One region of the Vibrio syngnathi genome, then DNA from elsewhere that is predicted to be linked to it. Evidence: predicted binding sites of a transcription regulator. Region 1 holds the regulator's gene; the other holds the start of a gene.

Region 1 (4,832 bases):
CAGTCGTTACCGTTGTTGGCAATCGCTTCGTCATCAAAACGCTTACCTACAGAAGTCGCATCAATACCTTGGTCATCGAACCAATAGGTTTGGCTATCAACAACCGCAACCAATTCAAAGTTCATTCCACGACGCTTTTCGAGTTCCGCCTTTTGCTCAGCAAACAGGCTCAACCAGCTTGAACCAATGTTGCCCTTACCACACAAAGCAATCGCAACACGCTTCTGCGCTTGGAATAGTTGAGAGTGAATGCCTTTCACTAGGCTTGAGGTTTCACTCTTACGAATCACAGCCACTAAGCTCAATCCTGAGTTCGCTTCTGAGATGAACTCAACTGGCGAGCTCTTGAGCTGCTGATAGAAACCGTAGCAATGGTTCGGGTTCTTAGTCACACCTGCACCCACCGCCGCAATCAGAGAGAAGCCTTCTTTAAGCTTAATTTCCGCTTCAATCGCGTGATCTTGTAGATATTCTAAAGCGCCACCAGCGATCTCTTCTGTGTAAGCAAGACGCAAACAATGTTGATCCGGTTCAAGTTCATAAGCAAGCGGCTCTAGTTGAGCACGCTTAAGACCTTCCAACACTTCGCTTTCTAGACGGTCGAAATCATGTCCATGACCAAACGTCAGTTGCACGATAAGAACTTCATCTAAAGAGGTAATGATTTTTGCACCACGACCGGATGCCAATACACGCTCTATCTGTGTAGAACCCGCCTCTGGCTGATAACTGCAACGTAAGCTCAGATCCATAGCACTTTGAGCGACAGGCTGTAGCGTTCGGCTATGGAGCACTGGAGCCGCCAGACGAGCGAGTTCACTCGCTTCATCAAGGCGAAGCAGAGGCAACAAACACGCATCCGAAACCAAACGAGGGTCAGCGCTGTAGACGCCCGCCACGTCACTCCAAATCGTCACACGTTCAACTTCTGCCAGAGCGCCTATTACGGTTGCTGAGTAATCTGAACCGTTACGACCAAGCAGTACTGTTTCACCTTCGCAGTTCTGAGCCATAAAGCCCGTAATCACCACTCGGCAATGCGTATGCTGAGCCAAAACTTCTTTAATCAGAGGATAAGAACGCGCGCGATCCACTTCGGGTTGAGCACCCGCTTCTGCACGTAAAAAGGCACGCGCATCTTGAGCAACCGCTTGTAAGTCATGTTGGCACAACAAAGCGGCTAACAGACGTGAAGACCAAACCTCACCATGACCCAGTACTTGTGCTTTTTGTGCTTCACTCAAGGGAGCTGTAAGCTCACCCAAAGCAGTAAATTCTTGTTGAATGGTTGCCGTTAATTGCTCAGCAGTTTCACCGTCAAGTAACGATTCAATCAGCTCAAGTTGGAACTGACGAAGGGTTTGCAGGCATTCGTGAGCAATACGGCCGTCTTTATCGAGCGCTTCAACAAACTCAATCAAACGGTTGGTTGTTTTACCCGCAGCTGAAACAACGACTAAATCGGTTGCTGATGAGTACTCTCTAAGAATATTGACCACGCGTTGGTAACACTCGGGGTTCGCTAAACTGCTGCCACCAAATTTATGTAGCTGGCGAAAGATTGCCATTATTAACCCTCCCCTTCAGTGATAAAGCGTTGTGTTTTTTCAAACGCTTGCTTGAGATCGTCGATTAGGTCTTCCGCATCTTCAAGGCCAACAGAAAGGCGCAGTAGTTGTTGAGAAACACCCGCTTCTGCCAATGCTTCTTCGCCCATCGCACGGTGAGTCATCGAAGCTGGGTGGCAAATCAGGCTTTCAACCCCACCCAGTGATTCAGCCAAAGAAAATAGCTCTAACTTATCTACAAAATATTTAAGTGCTTCAAAAGAGCCCGCAAACTCAAAGCTCAGCATGGAACCAAAGCCCAGTTGTTGTTTTTTCGCGATCTCGTGGCCCGGATGTTCAGGAAGGCTTGGGTGGTAAATCGTACCCACCAGATCTTGTTGTTGCAGCGCCGTCAGAATTTCACGTGAACTCTCTTCGTGAACACGCATACGTGCACCTAGCGTACGAATACCACGTAGAGTCATGTAGCTATCAAATGGTGTGCCGGTCGCACCAATACAGTTGCCCCACCATGCTAGCTCTTCAGCGTGCTCTTCAGTTTTAGTCACTACAACGCCACCAATAACATCCGAGTGTCCGTTAATGTATTTGGTGGTTGAGTGGATAACAAAGTCAGCACCCAGCTCTAAAGGCTTTTGGAACACAGGCGTCAAAAACGTGTTGTCGACAGCAACCAGAGCACCCACTTCTTTCGCTTTACGGCAAGTTTCTGCAATATCAACCACACGAACCAGTGGATTCGATGGTGTTTCGATTAAGATCAACTTTGGCTTAAGCGCGATCGCCGCATCCAGTGCCGCTTGATCCGATTGATCAACGAACAGAACTTTGAAGTCACCTTTTAGTGAGCGTGTGTTAAACAGACGATAAGTGCCGCCGTAGCAGTCGTGTGGTGCGATGATAAGATCATCACCACCTAAGAAAGCGGATACCCATAAGTTAAGTGCCGACGTACCGCAGTTAGTCACAACCGCACCTTTGCCCGACTCAAGCTCAAACAGTGCCGTTTCTAATAGACCACGGTTTGGGTTACCAGAGCGGGTATAATCATACTTTGGCACTTCACCAAAAGCGGGAAACCCATAGTTAGTCGAAAGATAAATGGGTGGGACAACAGCATGATGTTGCGTGTCTGACTCGATACCAGTACGTACGGCGATGGTTGCTGGCTTCCGGCTGCTCATAGGTGCTTCCTTACAAATTTTGCGTCTGAGAATCACAGCTGCTTGTCGGCATTTTGCGGCTGTGTTAGATATATGTTATTCACTTTACTTTCATAAACGTGAGACGTCAACACTTCCAGACGTCTATATGTCTTTGCTTATGGCAGTAAATCCCGCTAAAATCACCACTATTAATTTATTCTAACAACTAAAGTGATGAAGGTACGCAATGGCCGACTGGAATGGTGAATACATAAGCCCATATGCTGAGCATGGAAAGAAAAGCGAACAAGTAAAGAAAATTACAGTTTCTATCCCTCTAAAAGTGTTAAAGGTTCTTACTGACGAGCGCACTCGCCGCCAGATTAATAACCTACGCCATGCAACAAACAGTGAGCTACTGTGCGAAGCCTTTCTACATGCGTACACAGGCCAACCACTACCAACGGATGAAGATCTTCGTAAAGACCGTCCCGACGATATTCCTACTGAAGTGAAAAAACTGATGACAGAGATGGGTATCGAGTTCGAAGCGTTTGACGAAGAATAAAAACAACTCAGTCACTGCCTTCATTATTGATTCGCTATAGCTGAACCCTATTTATCACATCACCCACGACACTACTTGTCAGTGCGCTGTGAATGATAAACATAAAAAAACCGACTCCAAATGAGTCGGTTTTTTATTATTCTTTTTCGCTCAATAGAGCAACCGCTATTAAGCTATTAAGCTATTAAGCTATTAAGCTATTAAGCTATTAAGGCATTAAGCCATATAGTTAGCAGGCATCTCAATACGAGCAACGCCAGACTCAACCGCCGCTTCCGCAACTGCTTTTGCTATGCGAGGAAGCAGACGTGGATCCATTGGCTTAGGAATGATGTAACCTTTACCAAATTCCAGTGCAGTCTCGCCCGCAGCTGCCAATACTTCAGCTGGAACTTCTTCTTTCGCTAGTTCACGAATCGCTTTAACCGCCGCTAGCTTCATTTCGTCATTGATTTCGCTCGCACGCACGTCTAGTGCACCACGGAAAATGAATGGGAAACAAAGTACGTTGTTTACTTGGTTAGGGTAATCACTACGGCCTGTACCCATGATTAGGTCAGAACGAACTTCGTGTGCAAGCTCAGGCTTGATCTCTGGATCTGGGTTTGAACATGCAAACACAACCGGCTTATCAGCCATCAGCGTAAGAGCCTTAGCTGGTAGCAGATTAGGACCCGATACACCCAAGAACAGATCAGCGCCTTCGATAACATCTTCAAGCGTGCGCTTGTCGGTGTTATTTGCGAACAGCTCTTTGTATTCATTCAAGTCATCACGACGAGTGTGGATCACACCTTTACGGTCAAGCATGTAGATCTTCTCACGCTGAGCGCCACACTTAATCAGTAGCTCCATACAAGCAACCGCCGCTGCGCCAGCACCTAAACAAACGATCTTACACTCTTCCAGTTTCTTACCTTGAAGCTCAATCGCATTCAGCATACCTGCTGCCGTAACAATCGCAGTACCGTGTTGGTCATCGTGGAATACAGGTACATCACAACGCTCAATCAGGCGACGCTCGATTTCAAAACAGTCTGGTGCTTTGATGTCTTCTAAGTTAATACCGCCAAATGTATCTGCGATATTCGCAACCGTATCAACGAACTCATCGATTGTGCGGTGTTTTACTTCAATATCGATAGAATCTAAACCAGCAAAACGCTTAAACAGTAGCGCTTTACCTTCCATAACCGGTTTAGAAGCAATAGGACCAAGATTGCCTAAGCCAAGAATTGCAGTACCGTTAGAGATAACTGCAACCATGTTGCCTTTACCTGTGTACTTGTAAACGTTATCGACGTTCTGTGCAATCTCGCGAACAGGCTCAGCTACACCTGGGCTGTATGCCAGTGCTAGGTCTTCTGCAGAGTTTGCAGGCTTCGTCAGTTCTACGGCAATTTTGCCTGGAATTGGGAACTCATGATAATCAAGAGCTTGCTGACGGAATTGTTCTTGAGGCGATAACGCTTGAGAGGATTGATCTTGGCGGCTGTCTTCAGACATAGGTGTAGGTTCCTAGGATATTATTATTTGGGGGATCTTGTTCAT
Region 2 (4,832 bases), 610 kb from region 1:
TGGGCCACCAAGTTACCTTGATGGTAGATCTGCACCAGGCGATTAGAGGCTTCCAACTCGATATGGTGACCAACAAGTTGATGGGGAACCGAGTAGTAATGACGGCGATATTCGATGTGATAGTCAGGGCCAACTTTGGCTCGTTTAGTTTCGGTATACAGGTAACTCTGCCTAGGCAGTGGCTTTAATGCAGGTTTGTCGAGTTTATCGAACAGCGCTTGGCGGCTGGCGCCATACTGTTTCATCTGACGCTGATTTAACTCATTCATAAGTTCGCGGATGGCGAGATTCAACTCTTTGAAGGTATGGAAGGTTTGGTGTCGCAGCCGCATCATGATCCAGCGCTCTACTAGGAGCACGGCATTCTCTGCTTTGGCTTTGTCTTTCGGTTTGTAGGGGCGAGCTGGCATCACAGCGGTTTGATAGTGATTAGCTAGTTTTTGATAGCTGTCGTTCAGCCTCGGCTCATAACGATTCGCTTTAGTGACCGCACTGCGTAGGTTATCGGGAACTAAGAGTTGTGGTACGCCACCGAAGTGCTCGAACGCATTTGCATGCGCCTCTAACCAGTAGGGCTTCCCTTGGCTGGGGAAGGCTTCAACATAAGTGTAATTGGACGCGCCTAAAGTCGCGACGAACACCTCCGCTTCGCGCACTTCGCCTGTGTCAGGGTTGACCACCTGAAGCCGAGGCCCACAGTAATCGATAAACAGTTTATCACCTGCAACATGCAACATGCAGCTGGCGCATGCTGCGTTTTTGGGTTTTGAACCAACGAGTGAAGTGCTCGCAGAACTGAGTGTAAGCGTAAGCTTGCTCTTGATATTGCTCATGATACTCCTACCAGAGCAGTATCTTTGTCATACCTTTACGCCTGAGTTCGACTGCGTATTGAGTGAAGTCTGGCATAACTTTATCTCGACTGACTTTCTTGCCGTGATACAGCGCCTGTGTGAGATCTGCATCGCTGCAACTGTCGGGTAGAGGCCAACCAAGTTGGCTTTGTTTAAAGCGAGTAAGGAGTTCTGATACGGTGGACGGGCCGAGTTTAAGGCAAGAAGCGATACCACGATTTGAGAGACCGCAGTCGTATTTAAGGCGTAATACCTCTTTGATTTTGTTCATTGGAGTTCTCTTTTTGGCCATTGTCGCTTCCTTTCTTTCTTGTTTAAGAAGTAAAGAATAGCGAGCTATTGATTTAAAAGAGAAAAAGGAAGGATTTCGGCCATTACGATCGCGGTTTTCGCTATTCCGATCACCGATTTCGGAGTTAGGCTAAAAGTGATCGGATAATCGCGGAATCAGTGATCGGTTTAAACCGAAATGGGTGATCGGATAATCCCGAAATGACTGATCGGAATGCTCCGAAATATGCAACCACGCGAGGCTTCGTTCCACGAGTCGCCCAAAGACGTGTCGTTGTGTTCTGTTGGCCAAACCTAGCTTCGTCTTGAAACCAGACATCAACACTCTCTAGCCCAATATGGCCGGGGATCTTAAGGATCGTTTCTATTTTGAATTTTTTTAAAATCGTCTTGGATTTGCTGTGATTGTTTAGGGTGTTTGGAGCGAGAAGTTATCCAAGAGAAGCCCATGTGGTCGAGAAGATAATAGATAGAATTAGGGTGGTAGTATTTATCGAAGTGTTTCACGATGTAGTCATGTATATCACTCCCGACAAGGCGTCCGCCAGAAGGGGACTCTGCTTCTTTCTTTATGAACGAGCTGAGTTGTTTTCGTTGTTCATCATTGAGATAGGCTGGTCTGCCTGTGCGAGGTTTATCTTGAAGTCCTTCCAATCCTTATTCAAGAAATACCGAGACCGATTTGTTTACACTAGTTCGACTGACTTAAAGGTATTTAGCAATTTGGGTGCGCAAATGACCTTGTTTGAAGTGGGTAAGTGCTAGCAAGGGAACCTTCACTTGAAAGGTTTTTTGTTAGCTTGCTAGCTTTTTACTATCTGTATTATTAAGACTATCCTTAGTTATTTTCTGCAAGAGTTCGATGGCCTCAATGAGATCATGTTTTTGCTTTAATTAATTTTAGTTCATTTCTTTCTCAGCTTGTTTCGCTTTTTCTATCATTGGAGTGATTGTTGATCCTTGAACTAAGATTGAGAACACAACAACGGCGTACGTCATAACGAGGATTATCTCTTTAACATCTATTGCCTTGTCTTCAATTACCCATATGCCTGAAGGGATTGAAAGTGCCATGGCTAGAGCTAGACCTCCACGCAAGCCGCCCCAAGTCAGGATCTTGATTGACCAAGGGTTGTAAGTTCTAAAGCGTTTAAACCCAATATAAGACAAGAAAACGCTTAGGTAGCGTGCACTCAATACTAGAGGTACTGCGAACGCCATTAAGATCCAGTCTTCTTGGTGGAATTTGAATAACAACATCGACATACCGATCAATAAGAATAGTACGCCATTTAAGAACTCATCGATTAATTCCCAGAAATGGTCTAGGTGATCCTCACTCTCTTTCGAGAATCCAATAAAGCGTGTCCAATTACCAATCATGATACCTGATACCACCATTGCCAATGGTCCCGATACATGTAGAACTTCAGCAAAGGCATAACCAGCAGTTGGGATACCGATGGTTAATAGTAACTCCATTGAGTGGTCATCTGTGTTGCTAATCAAGTAGTGGAATACGAGGCCTAAAGCAAAACCGTAGACAATTCCGCCGATCGCTTCTTGGACAAAAAGCATAGTAACACTGCTGACTGTTGGCGCTTCTGTACCGAATGCGATAGTAAATAAGGTAACGAAGATGACTAGGCCAAAACCATCGTTGAATAGAGATTCTCCCTCGATTTGAGTAGAGATTCGTCTGGGAGCATCGAGCTTCTTCACTATTGCTAATACAGCGATTGGATCGGTTGGAGAGATTAGAGAACCAAACAGTAAGCAATAAATTAGGTCAAATTGAATACCGATAAGTTGACAGAATCCATAAAGTACAAAGCCAATAAAGAATGTCGAAAATAGTGTAGCGCCAAGAGCGAGTATCGTTATTTCCCATTTTTGATCTTTTAGATTAGGTAATTTAATCCCCAAACCACCTGCAAAGAGTAAGAACCCCAGAATTCCTTTCAGAAGGAAATCTTCAAAGTTGATACTGGCAACGGTTTCTGAGGCGATGTCAGCCAATTGGAACCAATTGTTTTGTCCCGCAATGATAATCAAGAGAGATAGCATCATTGAGCCAGCTGTGATGGCGATGGTTGTCTGCATTTTACCAATTTTGGTATTAACGAAAGCAATAAGCATGGCAGCAGCGGACAAGAAGCATAAGGTGTAATAGACCGACATTGGGAACTCAATATGTAACAAAATATGAATATTAATTCTCGTTCTCTCATGCTCAAATAGCAAACATTTTTTTGTCATGACTTGGTCATTTACTTCATGTTTTAGACGTCTAGACTCCTCTTGAATGTGTGGTAGGATGGAGAGATAATTAAAGGAATGAGGTTGTATCGTGGGAAGTAATGTAAGGCAAAAGATTGACGCTCTGTTGAAGCAACGAATTTTACTGATTGATGGTGGCATGGGCACCATGATTCAGGATTATAAATTGGAAGAGCAAGACTATCGTGGTGAGCGATTTGCTGATTGGCATAGTGACTTAAAAGGTAACAATGACCTTTTGGTACTTTCTCAGCCTAAGCTTATCAAAGATATCCATATGGAGTATTTAGAAGCCGGTGCTGATATCCTCGAGACCAATACCTTTAATGCTACAACCATTGCTATGGCTGACTACGATATGGAAAGCCTTAGCGAAGAAATTAACTTTACAGCTGCAAAATTAGCTCGTGAAGCGGCAGACGAATGGACGGCAAAGACCCCAGACAAACCCCGTTTCGTAGCGGGTGTGTTAGGTCCAACTAACCGAACGTGTTCTATCTCCCCAGACGTTAATGATCCGGGCTATCGTAATGTTAGCTTTGATGAGCTTGTTGAAGCTTACTCCGAATCGACACGAGCACTTATCAAAGGCGGCTCAGATCTTATTCTTATCGAGACTATCTTCGACACGTTAAATGCAAAAGCATGTTCTTTTGCGGTTGAATCTGTTTTTGAAGAGGTAGGCATCACGCTTCCTGTGATGATCTCCGGTACCATTACTGACGCTTCAGGTCGTACGCTTTCAGGGCAGACAACAGAAGCCTTCTATAACGCCCTTCGTCATGTTAAACCTATCTCATTTGGATTGAACTGTGCATTAGGTCCTGACGAATTGCGAGAGTACGTTGGTGAGATGTCTCGTATCTCAGAATGTAACGTTTCCGCCCACCCTAACGCGGGTTTACCTAATGCGTTCGGTGAGTATGACCTTTCTCCTGAAGATATGGCTGAACACGTTAAGGAATGGGCCGAGAGTGGCTTCTTGAACCTAATTGGTGGTTGTTGTGGTACGACGCCAGAACATATACGTCACATGGCTGAGGCCGTTGAAGGCGTAACGCCACGTCAATTACCTGATTTGCCCGTTTCTTGTCGCCTTTCTGGCCTAGAACCACTGACGATAGCTAAAGAATCGCTATTCGTGAATGTGGGTGAGCGTACTAACGTTACCGGTTCTGCTCGGTTTAAGCGATTGATTAAAGAAGAGCTCTACGACGAAGCTTTGAGTGTTGCTCGAGAGCAAGTTGAGAACGGTGCTCAGATTATCGATATCAACATGGATGAAGGGATGCTAGACGCTGAGGCGTGTATGGTTAAATTCCTTAATCTATGTGCGTCTGAGCCAGAGATCTCGAAAGTACCAGTCATGGTCGACTCTTCAAAATGGGAAGTTATCGAAGCAGGTCT

The links. The regulator MetJ, encoded in region 1, represses methionine synthesis genes. The targets are predictions, from matches to a motif close to TTAGACNTNTANANGTCTAA.
Region 2: the regulator MetJ is predicted to act here: its motif matches at 3,428-3,447, upstream of metH (methionine synthase).

The regions. Positions count from the first base shown of each region.
Region 1 covers NZ_CP017916.1:245,619-250,450, reverse strand. Annotated here, with positions in the region: gene K08M4_RS01175 (bifunctional aspartate kinase/homoserine dehydrogenase II) at 1-1,568, opposite strand, end outside; gene K08M4_RS01170 (O-succinylhomoserine (thiol)-lyase) at 1,571-2,752, opposite strand; gene metJ (met regulon transcriptional regulator MetJ) at 2,961-3,281, shown strand; gene K08M4_RS01160 (malic enzyme-like NAD(P)-binding protein) at 3,498-4,787, opposite strand.
Region 2 covers NZ_CP017916.1:2,938,445-2,943,276, reverse strand. Annotated here, with positions in the region: partial or broken gene istA (IS21 family transposase) at 1-1,146, opposite strand, end outside; gene K08M4_RS13245 (helix-turn-helix domain-containing protein) at 1,497-1,799, opposite strand; gene K08M4_RS13240 (cation:proton antiporter) at 2,046-3,326, opposite strand; gene metH (methionine synthase) at 3,496-4,832, shown strand, end outside.